Regions from separate parts of the Bradyrhizobium sp. 521_C7_N1_3 genome, predicted to be linked through region 1. Evidence: predicted binding sites of a transcription regulator. Region 1 holds the regulator's gene; each other region holds the start of a gene.

Region 1 (3,853 bases):
GCAAGTCCACCCTGCTGCGCATCTTCAACCGGATGTACGATCTCTATCCGGGCCAGCGCGTCACCGGTCAGCTCATGCTCGACCAGACCAACATCCTCGACCCCAAGCTGGACCTCAATCTGCTGCGCGCCCGCGTCGGCATGGTGTTCCAGAAGCCGACGCCGTTCCCGATGACGATCTACGAGAACATCGCCTTCGGCATCCGTCTCTACGAGAAGATCTCGAAGTCCGAGATGGACGACCGCGTCGAGAAGGCGCTGCGCGGCGGCGCGCTGTGGAACGAGGTCAAGGACAAGCTCAACGCCTCCGGCCTGTCGCTCTCCGGCGGCCAGCAGCAGCGCCTCTGCATCGCCCGCACGGTCGCGGTGCGGCCCGAGGTGATCCTGTTCGACGAGCCCTGCTCGGCGCTCGACCCGATCTCGACCGCCAAGGTCGAGGAGCTGATCCAGGAGCTGTCCGAGAACTACACGATCGCGATCGTCACCCACAACATGCAGCAGGCGGCGCGCGTCTCCGACAAGACCGCCTTCATGTATCTCGGCGAGCTGATCGAGTTCGACGACACCAGCAAGATCTTCACGTCGCCGACCGACCGGCGCACGCAGGATTACATCACCGGCCGGTTCGGCTGAGGAGACGGAACATGGGTTCTGAACATACCGCAAAGGCCTTCGACACCGACCTCCAGGAGCTCACGCGCCTGGTCGCCGAGATGGGCGGCATCGCCGAGCGCATGATCGTCGACTCCGTCGACGCCCTGATCCGCCGCGACGTCGCGCTCGGCCAGCGCGTCGTGACCATCGATGCCGAGCTCGACGCGCTCCAGAAGAAGATCGAGGAGCGCGCCGTGCTCACCATCGCGCGCCGCCAGCCGATGGCGGTGGATCTGCGCGAAATCGTCGGCGCCATGCGCGTCGCGACCGATCTCGAGCGGATCGGCGACCTCGCCAAGAACATGGGCAAGCGCGTTGCGGCGCTGGAGACCGATTTCCACCCGCTCAAGCTGTTCCGCGGCCTGGAGCACATGACCGACCTCGTGCAGCAGCAGGTCAAGTCGGTGCTGGACGCCTATGCCGCGCACGATCTGCCCGCGGCGATGGCGGTGTGGAAGGGCGACGAGGAAGTCGACGCCATCTGCACCTCGCTGTTCCGCGAGCTGCTCACCTACATGATGGAGGATCCGCGCAACATCTCGTTCTGTATCCACCTGATGTTCTGCGCCAAGAACATCGAGCGCATCGGTGACCACGCCACCAACATTGCCGAGACCGTGTTCTACATGATCGAGGGCCAGGCGATCACCGACAAGCGGCCGAAGGGCGACATGACGACCTTCGCCACGACGGTCCCGAACACTTAAGGAGCGACGACACCATGGGCGCACGCATTATGGTGGTTGAGGACGAGGAAGCTCTCACCGAGCTTCTCCGCTACAACCTCGAAGGCGACGGCTATGACGTCGAGACGGTGATGCGCGGCGACGACGCCGACACCCGCCTCAAGGAGCACATCCCCGATTTGATCGTGCTCGACTGGATGCTGCCGGGCCTCTCCGGCATCGAGCTGTGCCGGCGGCTGCGCACCCGGCCCGAGACCAAGCAGCTCCCGATCATCATGCTCACCGCGCGCGGCGAGGAGAGCGAGCGGGTGCGGGGTCTTGCGACCGGCGCCGACGACTACATCGTCAAGCCGTTCTCGGTGCCGGAGCTGCTGGCACGCGTGAAGGGCCTGCTCAGGCGCGCCAGCCCGGAGCGGCTCGCCACCGTGCTCGCCTATGGCGACATCGAGCTCGACCGCGACAAGCGCCGCGTGGCGCGCTCGGGCCGGCCGATCGATCTCGGCCCGACCGAATATCGCCTGCTGGAGTTCTTCCTGGAGCATCCCGGCCGCGTGTTCTCGCGCGAGCAGCTGCTCGACAGCGTCTGGGGCCGTGACATCTACATCGATGAGCGCACCGTCGACGTCCATATCGGCCGCCTGCGCAAGCTGCTCAATCTCGGCCGCGAGCAGGACCCGATCCGCACCGTCCGCGGCGCGGGCTACGCACTGGATGATCGCTTTGCGAAGGCGGAGCAGGCGTAAGGTCCGCTGCAAGCCGGCAAACAAAAAGCGCGCCGGGTGGCGCGCTTTTTTCTTGCTCGATCGTCCCGGCTCTGTGCCGGGACAGGGTTGTCTGGAACTGTACTCAGCGCGGACCCGGCTTCGCCGGCGCGCGCCGGCGATCGGCCGCGGGCTGATACGCCACGCGCGAGTGCTGGGCGCAGTAGGGCAGGCCGGAGAGCGCCTTGCCGCCGCAGAAGAAGAAATCCGGGCTCGAGGGATCGCCGACCGGCCAGTGGCAGGTGGCCTCGTTCAGCTCCAGCAGCGACAGCCGCTGGCTCATCGGCACGACGTTGTCGTAGGTGACCGGTTCGGCCTCGACCTCGACTTCGAAGGCTTGTGCCAGCGCGGTGTTGCCGCGTGCGATCGGGCGGGTCACCCGCATCATGTGCTGGGCGGGGCGCGCCTTGCGCGGCCGCGGCGCTGCCGATGAAGGGCTCTTGGCGCGGCCCGACAGGCCGAGCCGGTGCACTTTGCCGATTACGGCATTGCGGGTCACATTGCCGAGTTCAGCGGCGATCTGGCTGGCCGAAAGTCCGGCCTCCCAGAGCTTTTTCAGCTGCTCGACGCGATCATCCGACCAGGTCAAAACGGTCATTGCACCCTTTCCTCCGCCGGCGCCTGCCATCCTGGCGGCCGCACGGCGAATGCCTAAGCCTCGAAAAACCCGTGCCGCCAGAATCCCTTAAGGCTCGCCGGGCGCGCCAGATGCGCCCGAACGCTTACGCCGGTACATGAGGACTTAGAGGATCAGAACTGCTGCACGAGATGTCGTATCTGACAAGCCAAACGCTACAATATGGCGTGACTCACGCGCAAGAGTCCGCCGACTCGCTTCCACATGTTCCGTGGCGGAAATACGCAAAATCGCCACCGCAAGACTACGGATTCTGCGTTTCGCGAGGCTTTCCGGGCGGCATTGACACCGGTTTCACCAGGCATAAGATAGTCACACGTGCCGCCCTTAAAAGGCGGCACGTTTCGTTTTCCGGGCCGGTCAATGGTGCGTTGCGCAATGCACGCTCACGCCGTCCGCAACATTCAAGTGATCGTCATGACTAACAGCGCAGCGCCGCATTTGCTCCCCGTTTTCGCCAGGGCCGACCTCGGTTTCGAGCGCGGTGAAGGCTGCTGGCTGATTGCGACCAATGGCGATCGCTATCTCGATTTCACCTCGGGCGTGGCGGTGAATGCGCTCGGCCATGCTCATCCTGCGTTGGTCAAGGCGTTGCAGGAGCAGGCCACCAAACTCTGGCACATGTCGAACCTGTTCCAGAGTCCGGACGGCGAGAAGCTTGCCGCGCGTCTGTGCAACGAAAGCTTCGCGGACTTCGTGTTCTTCTGCAATTCCGGCGCCGAAGCGCTGGAAGGTGTGATCAAGCTGGTCCGCCATCATCACTTCTCCAAGGGGCATCCGGAGCGTTACCGCATCATCACCTTCGAAGGCGCCTTCCACGGCCGCACGCTGGCAACGCTCGCCGCGACCGGTTCGGCAAAATATCTCGAAGGGTTCGGCCCGCCGATGGATGGCTTCGACCAGGTCCCGCATGGCGACATCGAAGCCGTCAAGAAGGCGATCGGTCCGCAGACCGCCGGCATCCTGATCGAGCCGATCCAGGGTGAGGGCGGCGTACGTTCGGCAACGCCCGCCTTCCTGAGGGCGTTGCGCCAGCTCTGCGACGAGAAGGGCCTGCTGCTCGCGTTCGACGAGGTGCAGACCGGCATGGGCCGCACCGGCGATCTGTTCGCGCAT
Region 2 (3,853 bases), 4.7 Mb from region 1:
CCCTCGCGGCGCACCACCATCGAGAGCTTCGCGTGCGTCTTCAGTTCGAGGAAGCCGTAGACGACCTGCACGCCGGCGCGTTCTAGGTCGCGCGCCCAGCGGATGTTGGCCTCCTCGTCGAAGCGCGCCTTCAATTCGATCAACGCGGTGACGGACTTGCCGGCTTCGGCGGCTTCCGCCAGCGTGCGCACGATCGGGGAGTTGTTGGAGGTGCGGTAGAGCGTCTGCTTGATCGCGACGACATCGGGATCGCGGGCGGCCTGCTGCAGGAACTGCACGACCACGTCGAAGGATTCATAGGGATGATGGACGACGAGGTCCTTCTGCCGGATCGCGGCGAAGATGTCGCCGCCATGCTCGCGCACGCGCTCGGGATGGCGCGGCACGTAAGGGGTGAATTCGAGATCGGGCCGGTCGAGGCGGGTGAGCTGCGAAAGCTCGTTCATGGCGAGCACGCCGTCGACCAGGAAGACCTCGTCGTCGGCGGCCGACAGCGCATGCTGCACGAAGCTGCGCAGCTCCTCCGGCATCTTGGCGTCGATCTCTAGCCGGATCACCGACCCGCGGCGGCGGCGCTTCAGTGCGGTCTCGAACAGGCGGACGAGGTCTTCGGCCTCCTCCTCGATTTCAAGCTCGGAGTCGCGGATGATGCGGAAGGCGCCCTGGCCGTGGAGATTGTAGCCGGGGAACAGGCGGTTGATGAACAGCCCGGTCGCCTGCTCGAGCGAGATCAGCCGGACGACCTTGCCCTCGGCCGGCAACCGGATGAAGCGGTCGATCTTGCCGGGCATGCGGATCAGAGCGTTCATCTGCTTGCCGTCGGCGGCGCGCGTGAGCTGGAGCGCGATGGTGAAGCCGAGGCTCGGAATGAACGGGAAGGGGTGGGCAGGATCGATCGCGAGCGGGGTCAGCAGCGGGAACACGTTGTTGAGGAAGTAGTCCTCGATCCAGGTCCGTTCCGCCTTGGTGACGTCCTTGCCGTCGACCAGTGCGATGCCGACGTCGGCCAGCGTGCTGCGCAGGTCGCGCCAGATCGCCTGCTGGTCGGAGGCGAGCTGTGAGACGGTGCGGTTGATCAGCGCGAGCTGCTCGGACGGCGTCAGGCCATCGGGGGCGCGCTCGGCAATGCCTTCGCGCACCTGGGCCTTGATGCCGGCGACGCGAACCATGAAGAACTCGTCGAGGTTATTCGCTGAAATCGACAGGAATCGCACCCGCTCCAGCATGGGGTGGCTGGGATTGACCGCTTCCTCCAGGACGCGGCGGTTGAAGTGCAGCCAGGAGAGCTCGCGATTGATGAAGCGCTCGGGGCTTGAGGCAATCGCCGGCAGCCCCTCGATCTCCGGGGCTTTTTCTTTGATTTCAACGGCTTGCGCAGAGTCCATCAGAAGTCGATCCATCCAGTTCGCCCCAATTTGCGACTTATGCGCAAAACCGGCGGGAGCATGTGTTAGTCCGATGACGTTTCGATGACATTGATGTTCCGCCGTTGCGCCGCGTCAAGCGGCCTTGGAGCCAGCGTGGAGGGGTCAGGCGTCCCGAAGCAGCTCGGCGGCCAGCGCCCGCGTGACGGGGCGACCGAGGCGCAGGGCCTCGCTGTCGAGCAGCTGTACAGCCTCCCGTGCGGCCGCCGAGGACCGCTCCAGGCGGGTGGCGAGGTAGCTGACCACGCTCTCATCCACGGTGAGCTGGCGGTCGGCGCAGAACTTGACGATCAGACCGCGGAAGAGCTGGTCGTCGGGCGGCAGCAGCGAGATCACAGGCACCGCACGCAACCGCGACCGCAGGTCGCGCAGCTCGATCTCGAGCGACGCCGGTACCTCGCGGCCGGTGAAGAGCACGTAGGCCCCATCCTCGCGGGCGAGGTTCATCAGATGAAACAGGGCCCGCTCGTCGAACTCCTTTGCCTTGAGGTCCTCGACCACCAGCGCGCCGGTGGCGAGCGCTCCCGGGACGTTTTCGGCGGTCAGCCCATTGGCTGTGGTCGACCGGGCGCCGGAAGCCTCGGCCCAGATCGCGGCGAGATGGCTCTTGCCGCTTCCTTCCGGGCCGGCCAGCCACATGATCCGGTTCGGCCATTCAGGCCAGGCATCGATGAGGGCAAGACCGGCTTCGTTGGCGGGGCCTTCGAGAAAATTGTCCCGGCTGAGGCTTTCCGCGTGCGGAAGCGAGAATGCCAGTTGTCGGGGATGAACGCGGCCTGCCACGCTTGCTGTGCTCCGTGCCGGCACGCCGGCTTCGTTTGAAGAGATTCGACGTCATCGAGCGGGAGTTGGCCTTTTGCGGGGCCGCATCCCGGTTCATTTGGCCTCGATCGTGCTACTTGGCTTCGATCGTACTCATGTGCCGCAGCCACTCGACGAGATAGAGCGACACGGACGAGAGCGTGAAGATCGTGACGAGGCCCATCAGGATCATATCATAGGGCGCCGGTTTGAAGCCGAAGGCGAGGGAGGCCAGCACCAGCGCCGCATAGGCCACCTGGGCGGCGGTGTTGAGCTTCGACACCTTTGACGGCTTCATCTCGACCGGCTTGTCGAACAGCCAGGACACGATCACGGCGGCGACGATCATGATGTCGCGCGAGACCACCAGGATCACGATCCAACGGGGAATGTCGCCCCAGATGCCGAGCGACAGGTAGATCGACACCAGCAGGGCCTTGTCGGCGAGCGGATCGAGCAGGGCGCCGAGCTCGCTGGTCATGTTGAAGCGCTTGGCGAGGAAGCCGTCGACCGCGTCGCTGATGCCGGCGATGAGGAAGACGGCGAACGCCACCTCCATTTGGCTCGACACGATGGCCCAGACGATGATCGGGACCAGCATGATGCGGCCCAGTGTAATGATATTCGGAATACTCACGCGGCGCTTCCTGGCACCCGGCCTGACCTCGAATCCGGCCCGTTTGAAGGCTGAACCGGTTGATATCTACATAGTATAGGGCGGGGCGCCACGCTTGCCATTGCGCGTCCCCGGAATTCGACGTAACCAGCCGCAAACCCACTGGAAATCGGGCATGACCGACCGCAAAAACGGCCTCACTTACGCCGATTCAGGCGTCGATATCGACGCGGGCAACCGCTTGGTCGATCTGATCAAGCCGATGGTGCGCGCCACCGCGCGGCCCGGCGCCGACGCCGAGATCGGCGGATTCGGCGGCCTGTTCGACCTCAAGGCGGCCGGCTTCAAGGACCCCGTCCTGGTCGCCGCGACCGACGGCGTCGGCACCAAGGTCAAGATCGCGATCGAGACCGGCCTGCATGGCGGGATCGGCATCGACCTCGTCGCCATGAGCGTCAACGACCTCGTGGTGCAGGGCGCCGAGCCGTTGTTCTTCCTCGACTATTTTGCCTGCGGCAAGCTCGACCCGGAGGCCACCGCCTCGATCGTCGCCGGTGTCGCCGAAGGCTGCCGCGAATCCGGCTGCGCCCTGATCGGGGGCGAGACCGCCGAGATGCCCGGCCTCTACAAGGACGGCGACTACGACCTCGGCGGCTTTGCCGTCGGCGCCGCCGAGCGCGGTACCTTGTTGCCGCGCAAGGACATCGCCGCAGGCGATGCCGTGATTGGGCTAGCCTCGTCTGGCGTGCACTCCAACGGCTTCTCGCTGGTGCGCAAGATCGTCGAGCAGTCCGGCCTCAGCTTCGAGGCGCCGGCCCCGTTCGCGCCGGTCATGACGCTCGGCGGCGCGCTGCTGACGCCGACGCGGCTCTACGTCAAATCCTGCCTGCGTGCGATCCGCGAGACCGGCGCGGTGAAGGGGCTTGCCCACATCACCGGCGGCGGTTTCACCGACAACATTCCGCGCGTGCTGCCAAATCATCTCGGCGTCGGCATCGACCTGGCGCGCCTG
Region 3 (3,853 bases), 1.0 Mb from region 1:
CCCAGTCCGACTGGCTTCCCATGATGATGGCGATCGGCGCGGTCATGACGTCAATTGTGCTCGGAAAACAGAAAGATAGGCCAGATTAATGGTTCCGGCCGGTGGCTCGCAAGGCGGTGGCAAGGAGAAGGGAATGCACTATCCTGTCTTGGTGAATCCCCGCAAGCCTTCATTGAGCAGGATGCCCATGAAGAAACCAAAAAGGGCAAGCGCTGCGAAGGCCAAAAAGGGCCGGAAGACCAGCGCCAGCCGCTCCAAAGCCGCCCCCAGGCGGCTGGCGAAGCGCTCGGCCAAGCCGGCGCGGCGCGGAGCGCCGGCTGCCGACGACACCAGGGCGACCATCCGCGGCTTGCGGAGCAAGCTCAAGGAGGCGGAGCGGCGGGTCGCGGAACTGGAGGCTGCGGCCGACACCGATTTCCTGCTCGAGATTCCGAACCGGCGCGGCTTCGAGCGCGAGCTCGCGCGCGCCATCGCCTACATGAAGCGCTACCGCGCCAGCGGCGCGCTGATCGTCCTCGACGTCGATCGCCTGAAGCCGATCAACGATTCCTTCGGCCATGCCGCCGGAGACGAGGTGCTGAAGGCGATTGCGGCCACCCTGACGCGGCAGGTCCGCGCCTCGGACGTGGTCGGCCGGCTTGGCGGCGACGAGTTCGCGCTGCTGCTCTGGAATCTCAGCGAGACCGACGCCAAGGCGAAGGCCGCGACCTTCGAGCAGGCGATCGACGAATTGTCGTTTGCCTTTCGCGGTCAGCGCGTGGCCGCGGGCGCCTCCGCAGGTGTCGCGCTGCTGGGGGCGCAGTCCGACGCAGGTCGCGCGCTGGAGGAGGCTGATGCCGCCATGTATGTACGCAAGGCGCACCGGCGGCACGAGCCGCGGATCAGGCTGGTCGGCAACTAGGGCACGATCTTCGCGACAAGCGCGGACCGCGTTGCGCGGAGATCATGCTCGAGCAACAACCATTACAGCGTGGCCAGATCTTCCGGCACGTTGCCGAATTTGCGCAGCAGCGTGGCGTCGCCGAATTCGCCGGTCATGGGATCGCCGCTGCGGCTGAACGCAACCGCGCCGATATGGCCGGCACCGTGCGCCATGATCTCGGCGCGCCGCAACGCGGCCGCCGAGCTCTGGCATTCCTCCGCGGCGCCCGCGACAGGCGATCCGTCGGCATCGATCAGGAAGGGCATTGCAACGTAGTAGGTTATATCCGACATGGCGTTGCTCCGATGTTGAACTCAGGCGGCGCTGCTGTTGCTCCGCACTTTGGTGCGTGCGGTCTCGGGAATGCAGCCGGCTGAAATCGCCGCCTGTAATTCTTCCAGCTCTGCTTCCAGATATTCGTTGGCCATGATCAGCGCCTTGATGGTGCTGCGCAGATTGCCGTCGCACATCGCGATCGCCTGGTCGCAGGCCTGTTCATAATGGCTGTTGTCGAGAAGGGCGGTTGCCGACATCTGCGTTGTCCTCGGGGGTTTCCTGGGCGTTTCCTGGGGCGGTGGGATGTCCAAATGTTCCTATTTTGTTCTTTTCGAATCAAGCGGATTCGGATGCGGCGAGCTGCCACGAAAAGGGCCTCGCGGATCAGGCGATGATGTCCGGCGTGATCTGGTCTTCGATGAACGCGATACGGTCGCGCAACAACAGCTTGCGCTTCTTCAACCGTTGTAACCGCAACAGGTCTGGGGCAGGCGATTGATGCAGCGCATCGATCGCGGCATCGAGATCTCGGTGTTCTTGCTGCAACCGGGTGAGCTCGGCTTCGAGCTCACGCTCGTCTTCATTGGTCATGTTCGCGGTGGCCGAAACCCGATGGGCGTGAGATTCAAGGCTGTGGATGCCCTGTGGAAATTATCGTCCTTGCGCGCCGTGATCGCAAGCGATCTCGGGCCGCCGCTCACCGAACTCTCGCAAGATATTTCGACGATTCGCAGCAGTGTTGCGCAAGCACGTTGATATCATGGATTTTTCCAGCGTGGTTCCTTACTCACGGTTCGTTACATATGAATTTTCAAAAATGACGCCGCGACGACGGATACATATCGACAGAACGAATCGGTGATGTACACTTGCTCGTCCGGATCGAATCCAAGGTTTCCCCCTACCGAGGAGGTTTCGAATGACAATTCAGGCACATCTGGTTGAATTGGAACGGAAGCACAAAACGCTCGAAAACGAATTGCACGAAGCTCTAGTGCACCTTTCAACAGACGACCTGCAAATTGTTGAGTTGAAGCGACGGAAGTTGATGGTCAAGGACCAGATCGAGCGCTTGAAGCACACCGGCGACACGCTCCACTAGTAACCCCCGTAACAGCGTAAAATTGGACCTACCCTTCACGCAGGGGTGAGAGCTGTTGCTCATCCCTGCCAGAAGGTGCGCGCCGTGCAAAGCTATTTGCGCGGCGTTCTTTACGCGAGCCGGTATCCACTTCGCGCGAAAACGCTCTAGATGTTGGCGAGCTCGGCGACGTGATCGGCGATCGCGAGCGATGACGTCAGTCCCGGCGATTCGATACCGAACAGGTTGATCAGGCCTTCGACGCCGTGATCGCGCGGGCCCTGCATCAGAAAATCCTGCGTGGCCACCGCCGGCGGCACGATCTTCGGGCGAATGCCTGAATAGCTCGGCATCAGCGCGCCGTCGGGCAGCGTCGGCCAGTATTTCCGGATCGCCGGATAGAAGCGCTCGGCGCGTGATGGATCGACCTCGTAATTGATCGTCTCGATCCACTCGACGTCGGGGCCGAAGCGTGCCTGCCCAGCCATGTCCAGCGTCAGATGCACGCCGAGCCCGCCTGGCTCGGGCACCGGATAGATCAGGTGCGAGAACGGTGCCCTGGCGTTGCAGCTGAAATAGTTCCCCTTGGCGAGATAGGCCGGCGGAATCCGGTCGATCGGCATGCCGTCGATGTGGCGTGCGACCGTTGTCGCCGAGAGCCCGGCGGCGTTGACGAGCAGGCCGCATTGCAGCGTCATCGGCGCTTCGCCGCCGGCCTCGATCTCGATCACATCGCCGGCTGCCTTGGCACGGATCAGCGGGGTGTGAAACGCAAAGGCGGCGCCGGCCGCCTCGGCCTCGCCGCGCAGCGAGAGCATGTAGGCGTGGCTGTCGATGATGCCGGTCGATGGCGAGAGCAGCGCGGCATCGCAGGCGAGCGCCGGCTCCAGCGCGCGCGCGGCCTCGCCCGTGAGCAGCTGCATGTCGAGCACGCCGTTGGCCTCGGCATGCGCCTTGATCGATTGCAGCTTCTCGGTCTCCTTGGCGCTGGTCGCGACGATCAGCTTGCCGCAGTTCTTGTGCGGGATGCCGCGCTCGCCGCAGTAGCGGTACAGCGCGTGTTTGCCGCTGACGCACATGCGCGCCATCCAGCTGCCGGCTCGGTAATAGATCCCGGCATGGATCACCTCGCTGTTGCGCGAGGAGGTGATGGTGCCGATGGCCTCGGCTTCCTCGAGCACGATCACCTCGCGCCCGGCCTGGGCAAGCTTTCGAGCCACCGCGAGCCCGACCACGCCGGCTCCAATGACGACGCAGTCGACCCTATCCATGGTTGTTCAGTGTGTCCGTTGAAAGCATCGGTGGCATCAGGCCCGAGAACCACGGCGCGGGGCCATTTTCCATTAAGGAAGCATTTATCATGTCAGGGCAATTGCCGTATTTGGCGTCACATTTTTCTGTTGCGCGTACAGGCGTTTACCCGATCCAAACCCGTGAAGCCAGACAATCCGACGTTGAAAGCGCGGGTGGCTGATGGCTGAGAAGAACTGGCACGTGGGCAGCACGCTACCGATTGCTGTGCAGGCCGTCGTGTGCCTGGCCAGCGCGGTCGCGCCTGCGCGCGCCTTTGCGCT
Region 4 (3,853 bases), 4.0 Mb from region 1:
CTCGGCATAGGTCTTGATCTCGGCAAGCCCCTCGGGCGTCAGCATCGCATCGTACAAGCGCGCATCGCCCGCAACGGTCCAGTCGAACGGGCGCGAATTCGTGATGTTGTTGAGGAGAACCTTGCCGGTTTTGAAGTCGATTCCGTTGCCGTCGACGAGCTGGACCTGCCGCGCCTGGAGGCCGTGGCTGCGCATATATTTCAGGCTGCCAGGTTCGAAGCTCTGGACCAGAATCGGAGCGTCCTTGGTATTGAGGCCGTTATCGCCAATGATCTTGATCAGGGCATCTTCGAGCGGACGGCTGCCGGCCGCGCCGCAGCCATTGGCGATCGCCTGGGCATTGTTCCAGGTCGGGTTCTTGGTTTCGGGATAGACGAGGATGGACCGCCCGGTCTCCTTGCTCTTGACCTTGGCGATGTCGATGACGTCCTGGAAGCTGATGATCGGGAGCTTGCCGTTGAAGACTTTCGGCCGCTCGTTGGCCGCGTCATAGGTGGTGCCGCCGATCCATTGCTTCAGCTCGGCCATGGTGAAATCGCTGATCGACCAATCGTTGGTATGATCCTCGCCGTCGACGATCAGCGACTTCAGCACCGATTTGGGATCGGCCGGGTCGCTGAGATCCGTCAGGTAATCGGCAGGCACGCCGGTGGCCGACGGGGCCTTGACGCGCACACCGGGCACGGTGCGCTTGCGGGCGGCGACGGCCGCATTGGTCTTTGCCACCTCGACAATGTTGGTGTTGTCGCTCAGCCAGGGGTTATGACGCACGACCAGAACGCAATCCTTGGTCAGGTGCAAATCCTCTTCGAGCGCATCGGTCCCGAGTGCCGCGGCGAGGTCGTACGACGCCTCGGTCTCTTCTGGTACCAGGCCCGGCAGGCCGCGATGGCCAAGGACCAGCGGCGCCTTTCCATCGACGGTCAGGAAGGGCTTGGCGCCGGCTGGCGCCGGGCCGGACTGTGCAAGGGCCATCGACAGCGGCAGCACCGCCGCGCCGAACAGCACCGCTGCGACACCCATTGTCCGTCCTGAACGACTGTTCCGCATCACCAAGCCTCCGTCTTTGCCCGGCATCGCTTCGAATGCCGCGGGCGCCGAACCGAATACGGTCGGCGCTGTCGTATTGTCTCAAGACTCTGACAGACGGATGACGACGGAGAGGGCGGCGCAAGGTTGCTCCGCCCTCTCCTACTCAATCAGATCTTGCCCGATCAGAAGAAGCCAAGCTTCTTCGGGCTGTAGCTGACCAGGAGATTCTTGGTCTGCTGGTAGTGATCGAGCATCATCTTGTGGGTCTCGCGACCGACGCCCGATTGCTTGTAGCCGCCGAACGCGGCATGCGCAGGATACGCATGGTAGCAGTTGGTCCAGACCCGGCCGGCCTGGATGGCCCGGCCGAAGCGGTAGCAGCGGTTGGCATCGCGACTCCAGACGCCGGCTCCCAGGCCGTAGAGCGTGTCGTTGGCGATCGCGAGCGCTTCGTCATCGGTCTTGAAGGTCGTGACCGAGACGACGGGACCAAAGATCTCCTCCTGGAAGATTCGCATCTTGTTGTGGCCCTCGAACACCGTCGGCTGGACGTAGAAGCCGCCGGACAGATCGCCCCCGAGCTCGGCACGACCGCCGCCGGCCAGCACCCTGGCACCCTCCTGCTTGCCGATGTCGATATAGGAGAGGATCTTGGCGAGCTGCTCGCTGGATGCCTGCGCGCCGATCATGGTGTCGGCCGCACGCGGATCGCCCTGCTTGATCGCGGCGACGCGCTCCAATGCCCGCTCCATGAAGCGGTCGTAGATGTCGGCGTGGACCAGCGCCCGGCTCGGACAGGTGCAGACCTCGCCCTGGTTCAGCGCGAACATCACAAAACCTTCGATCGCCTTGTCGAAGAAGTCGTCGTCCTCGGCGGTGACGTCGTTGAAGAAGATGTTCGGCGACTTGCCGCCGAGCTCGAGCGTGACCGGGATCAGGTTCTGGCTGGCATATTGCATGATCAGCCGGCCCGTCGTGGTCTCGCCGGTGAAGGCGATTTTCGCGATCCGCGGGCTGGATGCGAGCGGCTTGCCAGCTTCGAGGCCAAAGCCGTTGACGATGTTGAGGACGCCGGGCGGCAGGAGGTCGCCGATGATCTCGGCCCAGACCATGATCGAGGCCGGGGTCTGCTCGGCCGGCTTGAGCACGACGCAATTACCGGCGGCGAGCGCCGGCGCGAGCTTCCAGCACGCCATCAGCAGCGGGAAGTTCCAGGGGATGATCTGGCCGACCACGCCGAGCGGTTCGTGGAAATGATAGGCGATGGTGTCGTGGTCGATCTCGCCGATCGAGCCCTCCTGTGCACGCACCACGCCGGCGAAATAGCGGAAATGATCGATCGCGAGTGGCAGGTCGGCGGCGCGGGTCTCGCGGATCGGCTTGCCGTTGTCCCAGGTCTCGGCAATCGCAAGGCGCTCCAGATTCTCTTCCATCCGGTCGGCGATCCGGTTCAGGATCGCGGCGCGCTCGGCGACGCTGGTGCGTCCCCAGGCGGCCTTGGCGGCATGCGCCGCATCGAGGGCGGCCTCGACGTCCTGCGCATCGGAACGCGCAATCTTGCAGACGATCTGGCCGTTCACCGGCGAGGCGTTGTCAAAGTACTTGCCGGAGATTGGCGCGACGAATTTGCCGCCGATGAAATTGTCATAGCGTTCGGCAAATGGAACCTGGGTGACGCCGAGGAATTCCACCTTGTTCATTGATCGCTCCCGATGTTTGCTGTTTGCGCAATTCGCCGCGTGTTCACGACTTGCGCCGACGATGTCGCGGGAGCGTTTTCCTGTCAGCCCGGGCGGGAGCGATGGCCGGGGTAACCTGTCGCAGTTCTGCGACAGTCACGGGCGAGGCAAGCGCCCTCAGTGCTTCAGCTCGAACCGCTTCAGCTTCCGGTGCAGCGTGGCGCGACTGACGCCGAGCGCTTTTGCGGCGGCCGACACATTGCCGCCGGCCCGCAGCAGCGCCCGTTGCAGCACCGCGCGCTGGCCGCCGGCGAGATGGTCGTGCGCGGGTTCGCCGCCGAGCAGATCGGCCGCGGGCACCGGCTGCAAGGGACGGCCGGGCGCAATCCCGAGTCCCACGCGCGCGGACCGGGTCGCGCCGATCACGAGATCATCCGCATCGACCGCGACGAGGCCGCCGGCTTGGCCGTCGGCGCCTTGCGTCAGCACGATGCGGGCATGGGCGAAGGCGCGGCGAAACAGATCAGCTTCGATGCGCCTCGCCGCCTCACCTGCCGCGAGCGCGATCAGATTCAAAAACGCATCGGTCCGGTCGGCGCGGCAGGAGGAGACATCGAGCACGCCCGCAAACGCCGCCTCGTGATCGTAGATCGGAACGGCGGTGCAACTCAGAAGTGTGTTGCGGGTGAAGAAATGCTGGTCGCGGTCGATCGTCAGCGGGCGCTGCTCGACGACGCAGGTGCCGATGCCGTTGGTGCCTTCATGCTCCTCGCTCCAGAGCGCGCCGGTCCACAGGCCCCAGGATTGGAACGTCGCATCGTCCACCGCCGTGCCGCGGCGGTCGACCGGCACGCCCGCGCCGTCTGCGAGCAGCACGCAGCAGCCGCTCGCGCCGACCGCCTGATACAGCCGGTCCATCGCGCCTTGCGCGGCGGCGAGCAGCGGCGCGACGCGCTCGCGCGCCTGCCGCAACTCGACATCACTCAGCCGCATCGGCGCGCTGCGGCCGGCGGGATCGAGATGATACAATCGGGACGAACGGCGCCATGAGGCCACCAGCGCGGAGCGCGCGGCCTGGCCTGACGCAATGGCGGCCTCGACGCGGGCCGCGTGATGCCGGGACATTGGCCCATTCATCACTG

Evidence for each region. Region 1 encodes PhoB, which activates phosphate uptake and scavenging genes when phosphate is short. Its sites were predicted from a motif close to TGTCATNNANCTGTCAT; they were not measured.
Region 2: a site for PhoB is predicted at 1,459-1,475, ahead of AB7008_RS23875 (RNA degradosome polyphosphate kinase). Genes of this name have one in related genera too.
Region 3: a site for PhoB is predicted at 2,016-2,032, ahead of AB7008_RS41885 (YdcH family protein). Genes of this name have one in related genera too.
Region 4: a site for PhoB is predicted at 1,140-1,156, ahead of AB7008_RS27635 (glycerophosphodiester phosphodiesterase family protein). Genes of this name have one in related genera too.

Annotation. Positions count from the first base shown of each region.
Region 1 covers NZ_CP197232.1:9,887,162-9,891,014, reverse strand. The annotation lists gene pstB (phosphate ABC transporter ATP-binding protein PstB) at 1-632, shown strand, start outside; gene phoU (phosphate signaling complex protein PhoU) at 644-1,360, shown strand; gene phoB (phosphate regulon transcriptional regulator PhoB) at 1,375-2,082, shown strand; gene AB7008_RS46975 (GcrA family cell cycle regulator) at 2,186-2,698, opposite strand; gene AB7008_RS46970 (aspartate aminotransferase family protein) at 3,155-3,853, shown strand, end outside.
Region 2 covers NZ_CP197232.1:5,169,672-5,173,524, forward strand. The annotation lists gene AB7008_RS23875 (RNA degradosome polyphosphate kinase) at 1-1,385, opposite strand, end outside; gene AB7008_RS23880 (DnaA ATPase domain-containing protein) at 1,530-2,207, opposite strand; gene AB7008_RS23885 (CDP-alcohol phosphatidyltransferase family protein) at 2,320-2,862, opposite strand; gene purM (phosphoribosylformylglycinamidine cyclo-ligase) at 3,017-3,853, shown strand, end outside.
Region 3 covers NZ_CP197232.1:8,855,034-8,858,886, reverse strand. The annotation lists gene purE (5-(carboxyamino)imidazole ribonucleotide mutase) at 1-46, opposite strand, end outside; gene AB7008_RS41905 (GGDEF domain-containing protein) at 188-901, shown strand; gene AB7008_RS41900 (hypothetical protein) at 964-1,215, opposite strand; gene AB7008_RS41895 (hypothetical protein) at 1,237-1,455, opposite strand; gene AB7008_RS41890 (YdcH family protein) at 1,583-1,789, opposite strand; gene AB7008_RS41885 (YdcH family protein) at 2,118-2,300, shown strand; gene AB7008_RS41880 (NAD(P)/FAD-dependent oxidoreductase) at 2,447-3,550, opposite strand; gene AB7008_RS41875 (sensor domain-containing protein) at 3,753-3,853, shown strand, end outside.
Region 4 covers NZ_CP197232.1:5,933,818-5,937,670, forward strand. The annotation lists gene AB7008_RS27635 (glycerophosphodiester phosphodiesterase family protein) at 1-1,023, opposite strand, end outside; gene adh (aldehyde dehydrogenase) at 1,215-2,732, opposite strand; gene AB7008_RS27645 (GAF domain-containing protein) at 2,889-3,848, opposite strand.